DNA from 3 places in the Caballeronia sp. KNU42 genome. Region 1 is predicted to be linked to each of the others. Evidence: predicted binding sites of a transcription regulator. Region 1 holds the regulator's gene; each other region holds the start of a gene.
The links. The regulator LexA, encoded in region 1, represses DNA repair genes until DNA is damaged. The targets are predictions, from matches to a motif close to ACTGTATNNNNATACAGT.
Positions count from the first base shown of each region.

Region 2: the regulator LexA is predicted to act here: its motif matches at 2,609-2,626, upstream of ACSOSP_RS07955 (ATP-dependent helicase).
Region 3: the regulator LexA is predicted to act here: its motif matches at 2,562-2,579, upstream of recA (recombinase RecA).

Region 1 covers NZ_CM132388.1:503,328-507,879, forward strand. The annotation lists gene ACSOSP_RS02180 (universal stress protein) at 176-682, shown strand; gene ACSOSP_RS02185 (DUF2939 domain-containing protein) at 792-1,412, opposite strand; gene ACSOSP_RS02190 (hypothetical protein) at 1,550-1,936, opposite strand; gene lexA (transcriptional repressor LexA) at 2,114-2,770, opposite strand; gene ACSOSP_RS02200 (sulfate ABC transporter substrate-binding protein) at 3,065-4,114, shown strand; gene ACSOSP_RS02205 (hypothetical protein) at 4,148-4,282, opposite strand; gene cysT (sulfate ABC transporter permease subunit CysT) at 4,281-4,552, shown strand, end outside.
Region 2 covers NZ_CM132388.1:1,776,017-1,780,568, reverse strand. The annotation lists gene ACSOSP_RS07980 (MATE family efflux transporter) at 1-806, opposite strand, end outside; gene ACSOSP_RS07975 (hypothetical protein) at 805-987, shown strand; gene ACSOSP_RS07970 (RNA-binding S4 domain-containing protein) at 1,157-1,378, opposite strand; gene ACSOSP_RS07965 (hypothetical protein) at 1,760-2,155, shown strand; gene ACSOSP_RS07960 (hypothetical protein) at 2,233-2,499, shown strand; gene ACSOSP_RS07955 (ATP-dependent helicase) at 2,718-4,552, shown strand, end outside.
Region 3 covers NZ_CM132388.1:3,634,729-3,639,280, reverse strand. The annotation lists gene recX (recombination regulator RecX) at 1-1,389, opposite strand, end outside; gene recA (recombinase RecA) at 1,406-2,482, opposite strand; gene ACSOSP_RS16290 (response regulator) at 2,709-3,452, shown strand; gene ACSOSP_RS16285 (sensor histidine kinase N-terminal domain-containing protein) at 3,477-4,552, shown strand, end outside.

The sequences.
Region 1 (4,552 bases):
CAAGCCGGCCGCATTAGCGTTTTCCATCGTTGCCACCGTTTCAGCGACGCACCATCATGAAGGCAACGCGGCCCGGGTTTTGTCGCCCGCCCGGCTCACGGGGCAGAATCTGCAAGACTATGACGACCGTTTTTTTGATGCCCTTTGCTGCTTTTGTGCAGCGCGGAGAACCACCATGGCGAGCTATCGAAAAATCCTGTTGTGTTACGACGGCTCTCGCGAAGGGCGCAAGGCGTTACGTGACGGCGCGAATCTGGCGCTCGACCTGAAAGCCGAAACGCATGTGCTCGCCGTTGTCGACATGCGTTCCAGCATCGCCCAAAGCGCCGGGCTTCTCACCGATATGGCGTGCGGCCGTTTCGAAGACGCCGCCCGCGACATCCTGCGTGAAGGCGTGGAATGGCTGACGGAGCGGGGCGTTCCGGCGCAGGGACACTTTGCGTTCGGCCATCCTATCGATGAAATTGCCGGGCTCGCCCAGAGCTTGCAGGTGGATCTGGTGGTGGTGGGGCATCGGTGCCGCACGGGCTTGGCGCGCTGGTGGATGGGCTCGGGCAACACGCCGCTGATGGATCGGGTGTCCTGCAGCATTTTGGTGGCGGTGTCACCGACGGGCACATCGGCGGAGCAGGAAGACGCCGCGCATGCAGCGAAGCCTGTGAAAGCCGAGGCTAGTGTTTGATGCGTGAGGGCGCGCTGAGAGCAGCAGGCGGCCAAGCCGGTGCCGCTCTCAGCCCGCAACAACTCGGTGCACAGGCCCGTGTTGTTGCGGTAGAGCCGATCCCGATCGCCTAGTCGTTATTCAACTCCACTGCGACCAGTTTCCACGAGAACAACCCGTAGCGCCTGAGAATGGCTGAATAGCGCGCATCGCCGGTTCCATGCTGGTAATTCACCGCGAAAGTATCGAAGCTTCGATACCCCGCCGTGGTTTGGGGCGGCGGTTTCGGTGCGGACGGTGAAGCGACGGCAGGCGCAGGCGGCTGCGCCGGCGCGGTTCCGGGAACTGCCACCACAGCGCCGCTCGACTCGGGCGCAACCGGCGGTTTCTCGCCCGGATCACCCTTTGGCGGTATGCCATTGAGAATTGCCGCCACGCCGTCGGGCGTTGCATACGAATCGACCAGCGGGCCGATCAACGCCGCGCCAATCATGGCGCCGATCATTGCTAACGGATTGCCGCTCTTCTGTATATCGATCCTTCGGGTCAGCAACTGCCCGACCTGATCCTTCAGGCTTCCACGCAGCAGAGGAAAATCGACATACTGATTGACGGTTTGAGCGTCACGCGCGTCGGCGGCGCGTTTCAACCGATCGAGCGCGATATACGGCGACGCATAGATCACACCGAGTACCGCGACGATGACAACTACCAACAACGCAATGACAATGGATCTGCTGGTGCGGGACATACGCTAAGGCGCCTTTTAACTGAGAGGTTGATGCGGCTCGAATGCGAGCGTTGAGGTCAAAGACGACTCAACTCTCAGATGGACCGCTACGGCGTCAGAATTATCCCTGCGTTTATCGCTGTAAATCGTTTTTAAACTCAGGCGAGCAATCCGCTTTCTACACCTGCACGCTCGTCGTCGATGCAGCGGTCGATCATGCGCGACACCGCTTCGATATTACCGACCATGATGACCCGCGACTCTCCGCGATAAACCCGAACCGGCGCACGCTGCTCGGCCTGCGTATGCACCGATGCACTCAGCGATACCCGGGCGAACGCCGGCTGCCGCGAGGGCAGGACGGGCAGTTCGTCGAAGAGGTCCGGGGTGTCAGCCGGCTTTTGCGTCTTGCAGGAGATCAGCGAGCGCAGATGCCGCAAACGGCCGAACTCGCGGAATTGCCGAAACGAAAGGGGCGCGCGTGCTGTCGGCGCGAACGATGCAGATAAGAAAGAAGCAGAAAACAGCCGGGCGAATCGTTCCATGATGTTTCTCCGATAACCGATCACTGATGACAATAGGGCGCGCGCCGGTTCATCGCGGATGCGATGTCCGTCACGCTTTATAGGGCAGGAATTCAAGCGCAGCGCGGCTGGGGCGGAATGACAGAAAACTCCCGAAACACCCGCCGCCGCGCTACCAATCAGAAATCAAAACAGAAATCAAAGCTCGCCGGAACGAATCAACCCGACCGCAATACCTTCCAACGCAAAGTCTTCACTGCCTGACGCTACGAAGATGTTCTCGTAATCAGGATTTTCCGCAATCAGTTCAACGCCATCTGGATGACGTTTCCAGCGTTTGACCGTGACGTCGTCACCGAGTCGCGCCACCACGATCTGCCCGTCCTTCGCCTCGTTTTTTTTTTGCACGGCGAGCAAGTCACCGTCGAAGATGCCTGCGTCGCGCATGGAAAGCCCGCGCACTTTCAACAGATAGTCCGGTTTGCTGGAGAACAACGCCGGGTCGCAGGCGTAATGCTGGGAGATGTGTTCCTGCGCGAGGATCGGGCTACCGGCCGCCACGCGCCCGACCAGCGGCAAGGACAGTTGCATGATGCTGGCGTGTGGCAACGTGAACTGATGAGGCGCGTCTTCAAGGCCGCCATTGGTCAGCAGGCGAATGCCGCGCGATGAACCCGCGGCCAGTTCGATCACCCCTTTACGCGCCAGCGCCCGGAGATGCTCTTCGGCGGAGTTGGCGGAGCTAAAACCAAGTTCGGCCGCGATCTCGGCGCGCGTGGGCGGAAACCCCGTGCGTTCGATCGCGCGCTGGATCAGTTCGAAAACTTCTTGCTGCCGCGCAGTCAGTTTGCTCAATTTGGTCACGTGCGGTTGCCCCTTTTATGGCCGGTCGTCCACTGTATGGATGAACAGATGCCTGTAGTTTTATACAGTATTCGGCGCATTTCAAGCTTTACTTTAAGTTCGACGTCGTCAGAACCACACAGCACCCGAAAACAGGGTGCTCCAACGCCCGTTTGATGGCCGCAACGCCGCTTCCAGCCTTCATTAGCACTTTTTGATCTAAAAGAATGAATAACAATTATTTTTAATAATGAAAGCTCGTCGATAGACTCGGCTGCTCAAACACATAAGACGGGGAACGGGGCAATGCTGAGTCGGAATTCGGGGTGGGGCGCACGTGCACGGAAGCTGTTTGCCACGGCGGTGATCGGGGCAGCGTCGGCGACCGGGATGATTGCGGGAACGGTCTCGATGGCGCATGCCGACACGTCGTTCCTGAACGTGTCGTACGACCCGACGCGTGAGTTGTACCAAGACTTCAATCAGGCTTTCGGCAAGAAATGGAAGGCTGAAACGGGTGAAACCGTCACGTTCAAGCAATCGCATGGCGGCTCCGGCGGTCAGGCGCGCTCGGTTCTCGACGGCTTGCAGGCGGATGTGGTGACGCTGGCGCTCGCCTACGACATCGATGCGCTCGCAGCCAAGGGCCTCGTTGCCCAGGACTGGCAGAAGCGCTTGCCGGACAACGCGTCGCCGTACACATCGACGATCGTGTTCCTCGTGCGGAAAGGTAACCCGAAGCAGATCAAGGACTGGCCGGACCTGCTCAAGCCGGGTGTGTCCATCGTGACGCCTAATCCGAAGACGTCGGGCGGCGCGCGCTGGAACTACCTCGCGGCCTGGGCGTATGCAGAACATCTGCCGGGAGGCAACGAGACGACCGCCAAGGACTTCGTGACCAAGCTCTACAAAAACGCCGGCGTGCTGGATTCCGGCGCTCGGGGAGCCACCACCAGCTTTGTGCAGCGCGGGCAGGGCGACGTGCTGATCGCGTGGGAAAACGAGGCGTTCCTGTCGCTGAAGGAATTTGGCTCGGACAAGTTCGAAATCGTGGTGCCGTCGGTGAGCATTTTGGCTGAGCCGCCAGTGGCGGTTGTCGACAAGGTGGTTGATCGTCATGGCACGCGCAAGCTGGCTGAGGCGTACCTCAAGTATCTGTATAGCGAGGAAGGTCAGGAGATCGCGGCGCGTAACTTCTATCGGCCGCGTTCCACGGCAGTTCCCGCTGCGCTGACGAAGCAGTTTCCGAAGATCAAGCTTTACACCATCGATGACTCCTTTGGTGGCTGGACCAAGGCGCAAAAGACGCATTTCGCCGATGGAGGCGTGTTCGATTCGATCTATCAGCCGCAGTAAGCGTGGCGGCTTGAAGGGCAGCATCGCCGGCGCTCACGCGCTCGCGATGCTGTCGTCGTAAAGAAGCTGAAATAACACTACGGCCGCATAGACGGCCTTGAAACCAACCCGATGCTCGACCCCGAAGCGCCGTCCCCGCGGCGCGCCGGAACTGGATGATTCACGCATGACGACCTTCACTTTCCGCAAGCCCAGCGCACTGCCGGGCTTCGGCCTGACGCTCGGCATCACGGTGGCGTATTTGAGCCTCGTGGTGCTGATTCCGCTTGCCGCGACGTTTGCCAAGACGGCCACGCTCGACTGGGCGACGTTCGTGCGCGCGGTCACCTCGCCGCGCGTGATGGCGTCGTATCGGCTGACGTTTACCGCGGCTCTCGGTGGCGCGCTGATCAATGCCGTGTTCGGCTTCCTGGTCGCGTGGGTGCTCGTGCGCTACAC
Region 2 (4,552 bases), 1.3 Mb from region 1:
GTCATCCCGGTGGCGAGAAACAGCGTGGATTCAACGCCATAGGTGATCGCGACCGGCCAGCCGATACCAAACAATTCGCCCATCAGCGGCAGGCGCGGTCTCGATGCAACGACAAAATGCCGGTAACGCGGCCGCAGATGCAGGAACGCGATGAGTACCAGCGCCGTCATCCAGACTGTAGTCGTGGTGGCGACCGCCGAGCCGAGAAAACCAAGTTCGGGCAGGCCATAGGCGCCGTGGATCAAGCCGTAGTTGAGAAATGCGTTCACGAACACACCGCCAATCGATACCCACAGCAGCCGCTTCGCCGCGCCAATAGCCGGCAGGAACGCGCGCATCATGCCGATCCCGAGCAGGCTGCCGGGCGCGCCCCAGCGCAGGATTGCGCAATATTCGCCGACGTTCCTGGCGAGCATCGCGGGTTCGTGGAACTTGAGCAGGATCGGTTCGGCGAAGCTCAGCAGCGTGAAGGCGGGAATCGCGAGCAGCAGCGACAGCACCAGCCCGGTCCAGTAGATGTTCGGCACGAGGTGATCGTTGTTGGCGCCACGCGCATGCGAGACGGAGACACTGACCGACGTCAGCACGCCTTGCAGCAGCACCACGACCACGAAGAACAGGTTTGCGCCCAGGCCGCCGGCCGCGAGGGAATCGGGGCCGAGCGAGCCGAGCAGGATGGTGTCGGTGACGCCCATCGCCATTTGCGACAGTTGCGAGATCGCGAGGGGTGCGGCGAGCCTCGCGGTATCGACGGCGTGACGGGAAAGGCTAGGCGGCGCGTTCGCGCGTTTCAGACTGGATGGCATGACGGATTATCTGGATGCTTTGCTGCACGGCAAAAACCGGGCAAAAACGGCAACGGGCGATGCAGCTAACCGTTACCGGTGCTACATCGCCCGCTCGTTCCGGCCTCGCTTCAGCCTGAATCGGGCTGAAGCTCCGCTTTGGATTTCAGTGATGAAATCCGGCTTCGAATTCCAGCTGTGAATCCCGGCTTTGAAGCACTCTTGAAGCACATTGGCTTGAAAAGCTGGCTTCGACCGTCAACAAGCTGAAAGCGGCGAAAGGGAACGAAAGCCATCTAGCTTATTGCTTGATTGCGATTATGTCGATCACGACGCGATATTGAACGTCGTTCAGATCGGACTCATGCCGATCATTTCGGCTTGAGAACCTTGATCGTGGTGTCGTCGATGACCACCGTCTGGCCCGCGCGGATCTTGCAGGTCTTGCGCAGCTCGATCTTGCCATTGACCTTCACTTCGCCCTCGGCGACGCGCGCTTTCGCCGAGCCGCCGCTATCGGCCAGGCCCATCAGCTTGAGCAGGTTGTGCAGTTCGACGTAGTCGCCTGTGAGCGTGAATTCGAGGCGCGGCATGGGGTCAGTCTTCGCAAGGTTGGGGACGGAAAGGGCGCCCATGATAAACCAGCCGGGCACGCCACGTGCGAGTACAGGCAAGGCTCCCGGATATCGGGCGTTTCGGTTGTTTGCAATATGTCAGGAAGTGAAACCTTCGGTAACAATGACACGTTTCAGCGAACTCCAGCGTCCGGCACCGGGTCAGTCGTAGTGACCGGTGCGTTTTTTACGTGGTTTTGTTCGCGTTCGTGCCGGTCAACAGAAGTGTAGACGGGTATTTGCGGCGCGCTGTTTCAAGCGGGGTGTTTGAGGACACAACGCACATCGCTTAGGCGTCGCGGGCGGTTGCAATGGTTGCAATCGACCACCCGGAATAAAACTGCCAGCGAGGAAATCAATATGTTGCAAGTCAAGAAAATGCTGTTGGGTACCGCTTTTGTCGCCATGGGTGTGTCTGCATCCGCGTTCGCGCAAACCGCGCAACCTTCCGACGCCGGCCAGATGGCCGCGCCGTCCGCGCAAACCGCACCGCCGCCGCAAAACATTGTCGCGCCGGCGCCGATCGATCCGTTTGTCGTGAAGCGCAATGCCAACGCGCAGGCTAGTGCTGAATACAAGGCATCGAAGAAGGCATCGAAGCAGGACTTGAAGGCGACAAACAAGGAAGCGAAGGCGCAATACAAGGAGCAGGTGCGCAACGCGAAGATCAACAAGAAGGCCGACAACCAGACCGCCAACGACGACTTGAAGTCCGCCGAGCCGGACGGTCCGAAGGATACGGGCCTGCAGCATTAAGTTTTCAGTTCGACAAAAAGGACGAACAGAACGATCGAGCGCGGCCCCCAAGCGGGGCCGCTGGCAAGGAGGAATTCATGACAACGACCACTAAACGCTTGATTGCAGCGCTGCTTGCGGGTGCGTTCGCAACAGCCGCCACTGTGTCGGTTGCGCAGACGCAGACCACCGCCAACCCTGAACCCACGCACGCCGATAAGAAAGCGGCGAAGAAGCAGGACCAGGCGGATAAGGACGCGAACGTAGCGCAGGCCAAGGCCGACAAGAAAAAGACGGAATCGCAATCGAAGGCGGATGAAGCCGCTGCCGACGCGAACCTGAAAAACGCGAAGAAAGCGGACTGATTCGCGACAGGTTGCGCTGCAGGGAAGGACGATGGCCCCGCACGCTTGAGCGCGCCGGGCCATTTTTATAGGGCCAAAAGCCTTCTGCATCAGTCGCTTGCGTGGAAGAGTTGTATGGATATACAGTGTGCGTCACCCGTTTTTAAAGCCCATTCGACGTGCTCACGCTCAACTCCGCCACCGATGACAATCCCGCGCCCGAGCCGGCGCAGGAAGACATTGCGTCGTACCTGACCAAACTGAACGACGCGCAGCGGGAAGCCGTCGAGTACGGCACGCAAGCGTCGGACGCTGGCGAGCCAGCCGGCGCGCTGCTGGTGATCGCGGGGGCGGGGTCGGGCAAGACGAACACGCTGGCGCATCGCGTGGCGCATTTGCTGGTGAAGGGCGCGGACCCGCACAGGATCCTCTTGCTGACGTTTTCGCGGCGCGCGGCGAGCGAGATGACCCGGCGCGTGACGCGTATCGCCGTGAACGCTTTGGGCAATCGCAGCGTGATCGCGCAGGGCCTCACCTGGTCTGGCACCTTCCATAGCGTGGGCGCGCGGTTGTTGCGCGATTACGCGGATCTCGTGGGGTTGTCGCCGTCGTTCACGATCAACGACCGCGAGGATTCCGCCGATCTCATGAACCTCGTGCGGCATGAACTCGGGTTATCGGCGAAAGAAAAACGCTTTCCGGCCAAGTCCACTTGCTTCGCCATTTACTCGCGCGTGGTCAACACCGGCGTGTCGCTTGCCACGGTGCTCGACCAGGCGTTCCCGTGGTGCCGCGAATGGCAAGACGACCTGCGCCGCCTCTTCGCGGCCTACGTCAACGCGAAGCAGCAGCAAAGCGTGCTCGACTATGACGACCTGCTGCTCTACTGGTCGCATCTCGCCGCCGAGCCGTCCATTGCCGCGGATCTGTCGAGCCGTTTCGACCACGTGCTGGTCGATGAATACCAGGACACGAACAAGCTGCAGGCGTCCATCTTGCTGTCGATGAAACCCGATGGCCGCGGGCTGACGGTCGTCGGCGACGACGCCCAGTCCATCTATTCATTTCGCGGCGCGACGGTGCGCAATATTCTCGATTTCCCGAGCCACTTCGACCCGCCCGCGAAATGCGTGACGCTCGAGCGCAATTACCGCTCGACGCAGCCGATTCTGGCGGCATCGAATGCGGTGATCGGACTCGCCGCCGAGCGTTATACGAAGAACTTGTGGACCGACAAGGCATCGGCGCAACGCCCACGCCTGGTCTCGGTGGCGGACGAGGCGGATCAGGCGCGTTATATCGTCGAGCAGGTGCTGGAGGCGCGCGAAGGCGGCATGACGCTCAAGCAGCAAGCGGTGCTGTTTCGCGCCGCGCATCATAGCGCCGCGCTCGAAATCGAACTCACGCGGCGCAACATTCCGTTCGTGAAGTTCGGTGGACTGAAGTTCCTCGATTCGGTTCACGTGAAGGACGTGCTGGCGGTACTGCGCTGGGGCGAGAACCTGCGTGATCGCGTGGCCGGGTTTCGCGTGCTGCAGTTGTTGCCAGGGGTTGGACCTGCCATCGCGGGGCGTGTACTCGATCAGGTCGCCGAGCGCGGCGAGACGCCGGCCGCGTTGGCCGCATTCGCCGCGCCGTTGCGCGCGAGCGAAGACTGGCCGACGCTCGTCGCGATGATGTCGAAGGTTTGCGCACGCGAAAGCGGCTGGCCCGCTGAATTCGAAATGATCCGGCGCTGGTACGAACCGCATCTGGAACGCAATCACGAAGACGCGTCGATCCGTCATGGCGACGTGTTGCAGATGGAAAGCATTGCGTCCACGTATCCCACGCGCGAGCGTTTTCTCACGGAACTGACGCTCGATCCGCCCGATGCCACCAGCGACGAATCGGGTGTTCCGCTCATCGACGAGGATTATCTGATTCTTTCCACCATCCATTCGGCCAAGGGCCAGGAGTGGAAGAACGTGTTCGTGATGAATGGCGTGGATGGCTGCATTCCATCCGATATGGGCACGGGCAGCGACGAGGAAATCGATGAAGAGAGGCGGCTGTTGTACGTCGCCATGACGCG
Region 3 (4,552 bases), 1.1 Mb from region 1:
ACGAGTGCCCCGTCGATGAACGACACTCTCCACAAATCTCTCGTTCGATAACCATCCTTCACGTTCAAGCGCGTCGAGCAAGGTGTCGAGGGATTCGCCTTCACCGACATGCGGCGTCAGTTTGCGGGACAACTCAGTGCGGCTATGTTCACGACGCGATAAATAACCCAGCGCACGGCCGCGTAACGATAATTGCGGCCCTTTTCGCTTGGAATCGCCCGTTGCGGAGGCTTTGCCGCGTCCGGAAGAGCCGCGTGAATAAACCGGTTCGGTGTTCTGGCTTTCGCTAACCGCATCCGTTGCCGGTGGCGCGCACTGTTCGAAGGGCTCGAATGGATCGGCTATGTCGATGCCAATTTCTTGCTGGATGCCCGGGGAAATAACCGCGGGTTTCGATTTCGATTTGCGGGCAGCTTTTTCAGGCGCGGTTTGTGATGGAACAAGTGCCTGTGCCTGTTCCAGCACCGCTCGAGCGCACTTTAAGCGCTCCTCGGCATTGACCGCGTCCAAACCAGCCGGCGAATCAGGCTGCACGGGTTCGCTTTGGTGCTGGTCGACTTGCGGCGACGCTGCAATATCGGCGATTTCGGCACGTTGGGGCGTTTTCTCTTCAGCGGGTTTTGCTGACTTCGGCGAATTGCGACGGCTGGTTTGCCGGTCGGTAGATCGTTCGAAAACATCCTCGCCGTCAGCGGACGGAGATGAAGATTTTCCACGCGCACCTTGACCAGACACTTTGCGTCCGCCCAACCCGCCACGTCCAAATTTGCTGCGATCACTGGATCGCTCGTACTCAGCCGAGGTATCTGCGGAGGCACTATTCGAAGACGACCGAGCCGACACTCCGCCGCCGAACGATCCACGTTTCGGATACGCACGATCGCTCGACCGTTCGAACACCGGCTCGCTGTCCTGCTGCGTGGTTTCGCCTGCTTCCTGCAGACTTGCGGCGATCGCCTCAGCCTTGCTGCTGCCGCGCGATGACAAACTGGAACCACCCGCCCGCCCAAAGCTGCTTTTCCTGGCGAAGCTACTGTTACCGCTACTGCCACTACCACTCCCAGCACTCTTGCCGCTGGAAAACCCACCACCCTTATTAAACCCACCGCCCCCACTTTTCTCGCCGGAAACCCCACCACTCTTCGAGAAGCTGTTTCCAAACGAACGACGCGCCGACGCAGATCCCTCCGCACCGACGCGTTCGCTTGCTGCTGCGCGGTATCGATCGCTGCTACGTTCATAGCGATCAACCTCTTCCTCGGCACCGAGACTTTCGTCTTCGTCGCCGATGGACTTCGAGCCGTCCGGATCTTCCTTTACGTCCTGCTCCGCGTCACGATTTGAATCGCGACCGGTCTTCGATCCGAACCGGCTCTTGCTGCGCATCATCTTTACCGCCTAAAACTCATTCTTCTTCATCCGCCACTTCGGCAACACCCGGTGCAATTGCATCGGCCATTGCATTGACGCCCAGCGATTCGCGAATCCGATTTTCGATTTCACGCGCCATTTCAGGATTCTCACGCAGGAATTCGCGTGCGTTGTCCTTACCTTGACCAATCCGTTCGCCGTTATAGCTGTACCAGGCGCCGGCCTTATCGACCAACTTGGCCTGCACGCCCAAGTCGATAATTTCGCCCTGACGCGAGATGCCTTCGCCGTAGAGAATGTCAAAGATGGCTTCGCGGAACGGCGGTGCAACCTTGTTCTTCACCACCTTCACGCGGGTTTCGTTGCCGATCACTTCGTCGTTCTTCTTGATCGAACCGATACGGCGAATGTCCAGGCGCACCGATGCATAGAACTTCAGCGCGTTACCACCCGTGGTGGTTTCCGGATTGCCGAACATCACGCCAATCTTCATGCGGATCTGGTTGATGAAGATCACCAGGCAGTTCGTGCGCTTGATCGTGCCGGTCAGCTTGCGCAGCGCCTGCGACATCAAACGTGCTTGCAAACCAGGCAGCGAGTCGCCCATTTCGCCTTCGATTTCAGCCTTCGGCACCAGTGCCGCGACCGAGTCGATCACGATCATGTCGATGGAACCCGAGCGCACGAGTGCGTCGCAGATTTCCAGCGCTTGCTCGCCCGTGTCCGGTTGCGAGATCAGCAGGTCCGACGGACTCACGCCAAGCTTTTGTGCGTAAGCGATGTCGAGCGCGTGTTCCGCGTCGATAAATGCCGCCGTGCCACCAACCTTCTGCATCTCCGCAATCACTTGCAGCGCCAGCGTGGTCTTGCCCGACGATTCCGGACCGTAGATTTCCACTACGCGCCCACGCGGCAAACCGCCGACGCCCAGTGCAATATCCAGTCCGAGCGAACCGGTCGACACCACTTGAATGTCTTCAATGGCTTCGCCGGCGCCGAGCCGCATGATCGACCCCTTGCCGAATTGCTTCTCGATCTGCGCGAGCGCGACGGCAAGCGCCTTGCTCTTCTCTGCAGACATCCCGCCCGGGCCTTTCTTGCTATCTTCCATGAATCGTCCTTTGCTATGATGAACGGCGTCTGGCGCATGCCCTTGGGACTTTTTTCCGGTTGGGCGCACTGCTGCAGACACTGTATAAAAAAACAGGTGTTTTTGCAAGTCCGATCGAAGCGCGTAGTTTCAGCGCCACGTTCGACCCATGCGGGACACCACTACACCTGGAGACCGCCGCGCCGGGCGAATTGCGGTGCCGGCAATGCTTTTTGCGCACACTACGATGCGAATCCTCATTGCCGAAGACGACAGCATACTCGCGGACGGTCTCATTCGATCACTCCGCCAATCGGGCTATGCCGTGGACCATGTGCGGCACGGCGTGGATGCGGACAACGCGCTGTCGCTACAAACTTTCGACCTTCTGATCCTCGATCTGGGCCTGCCGATGATGTCCGGCCTGGAAGTCTTGAGACGCCTCAGGGCCCGCAATTCCCAGATGCCCGTGCTCATCCTGACGGCCGCCGACAGTGTCGACGAGCGCGTCAAGGGCCTCGACCTCGGCGCGGACGACTACATGGCCAAACCGTTCGCGCTGAACGAGCTCGAAGCCCGCGTGCGCGCCCTTACCCGGCGTGGCGCGGGAGGCGGCCCGACCGTCGTCAAACATGGCGCGCTCGCGTTCGATCAGGTCGGGCGCATTGCGTCCATCAACGACCAGGTCATCGAATTATCGGCGCGCGAACTCGGCGTGCTTGAAGTCCTGTTGCAGCGAGTTGGCCGGCTGGTGTCGAAGGAACAACTCGTCAACCACCTTTGCGAGTGGGGCGAGGAGGTCAGCAACAATGCGATCGAAGTCTATGTCCATCGGCTAAGAAAAAAAATCGAGCCCGGCGGCGCGCGGATCATAACCGTTCGCGGGTTAGGCTATAGCCTTGAAAAAGCCGTTGCCGCGGTGGCCACTCCTGTAGCGCCTGCCCCGGCAAATACCGACGAGCCTGCCTCGCCCAGCCCGCAGTACAAGTAGCAAGTAACCACGAGTAATTACGCCATGGGCTCGCCAGCGTCCCCCGAGCGCGCCGCTCCGGCGTTGCGCGAGCTATCGCCAATTTCGCCCGATTTGCCCGAAGCCGATCCCGACGCTTCCCGCGACGCGCGTTATGCGAATCCGTTCGCGCCGCCCGACGAGCTCGAGCCCGACGGCGAGCCCGCGCCGCGTTCGCTATTCGGGGAGATCCTGGACTGGATGCTCGCGCCGCTGCTGCTGTTGTGGCCGATGAGCATTGCAGTCACGTATCTTGTCGCCAAGTCGATTGCCAACGGGCCGTTCGACCGCGCGCTGGAAACGGATGCGTATGTGCTCGCGCGGCAGATCGCGCCGGTGAACGGCGTCGCGGAATTACGCTTGCCGAACGCTACCCGTGACTTCCTGCGCGCGGATAACGTGGACAGCGTGTTTTTCCAGGTGCTGGGGACGCGCGGTGAACTGGTAGGTGGCGACGCCGACATGCCCTTGCCTCACGACGATGACCGGCCGCAGCCCGGTATCGTGGAGTTTCGTGACGACGTGCTGCGCGGCAACGACATTCGCATCGCTTATACGACCGTGGAAGCGCCGACGCTCTCTCACCCGGTGTTGGTGCAGGTGGCCGAGACGCTCGATAAACGCAGCCAGTTGGCCAACGACATCATCAAGGGCGTGATCCTGCCGCAGTTCGTGATTTTGCCGCTGGCTATCGTGCTGGTCTGGTTTGGGTTGTCACGTGGACTCGCGCCGCTGCATGCGCTGCAGGCGAATATTCGCGCCCGGCGTCCCGATGATCTTTCGCCGCTAGAAGCCAGCCGCGCGCCTCCGGAAATTGCGCCATTGGTGGCGTCGTTCAACGATCTGCTCAATCGGCTCGAGCAGAACATGCAGTTGCAGAAGCGTTTCATAGCGGACGCCGCGCATCAGATGAAAACGCCGCTCGCAGGCTTGAGGACGCAGGCAGAGTTGGCGCTGCGGCAGGATGTATCGGCGGAAGTGCAGCGCTCGCTCGAGCAGATAGCGACGAGCTCGGAGCACGCGGCGCGACTGGTGACGCAACTGCTCGCGCTGGCTCGGGCGGAGAACCGGATGTCGGGGCA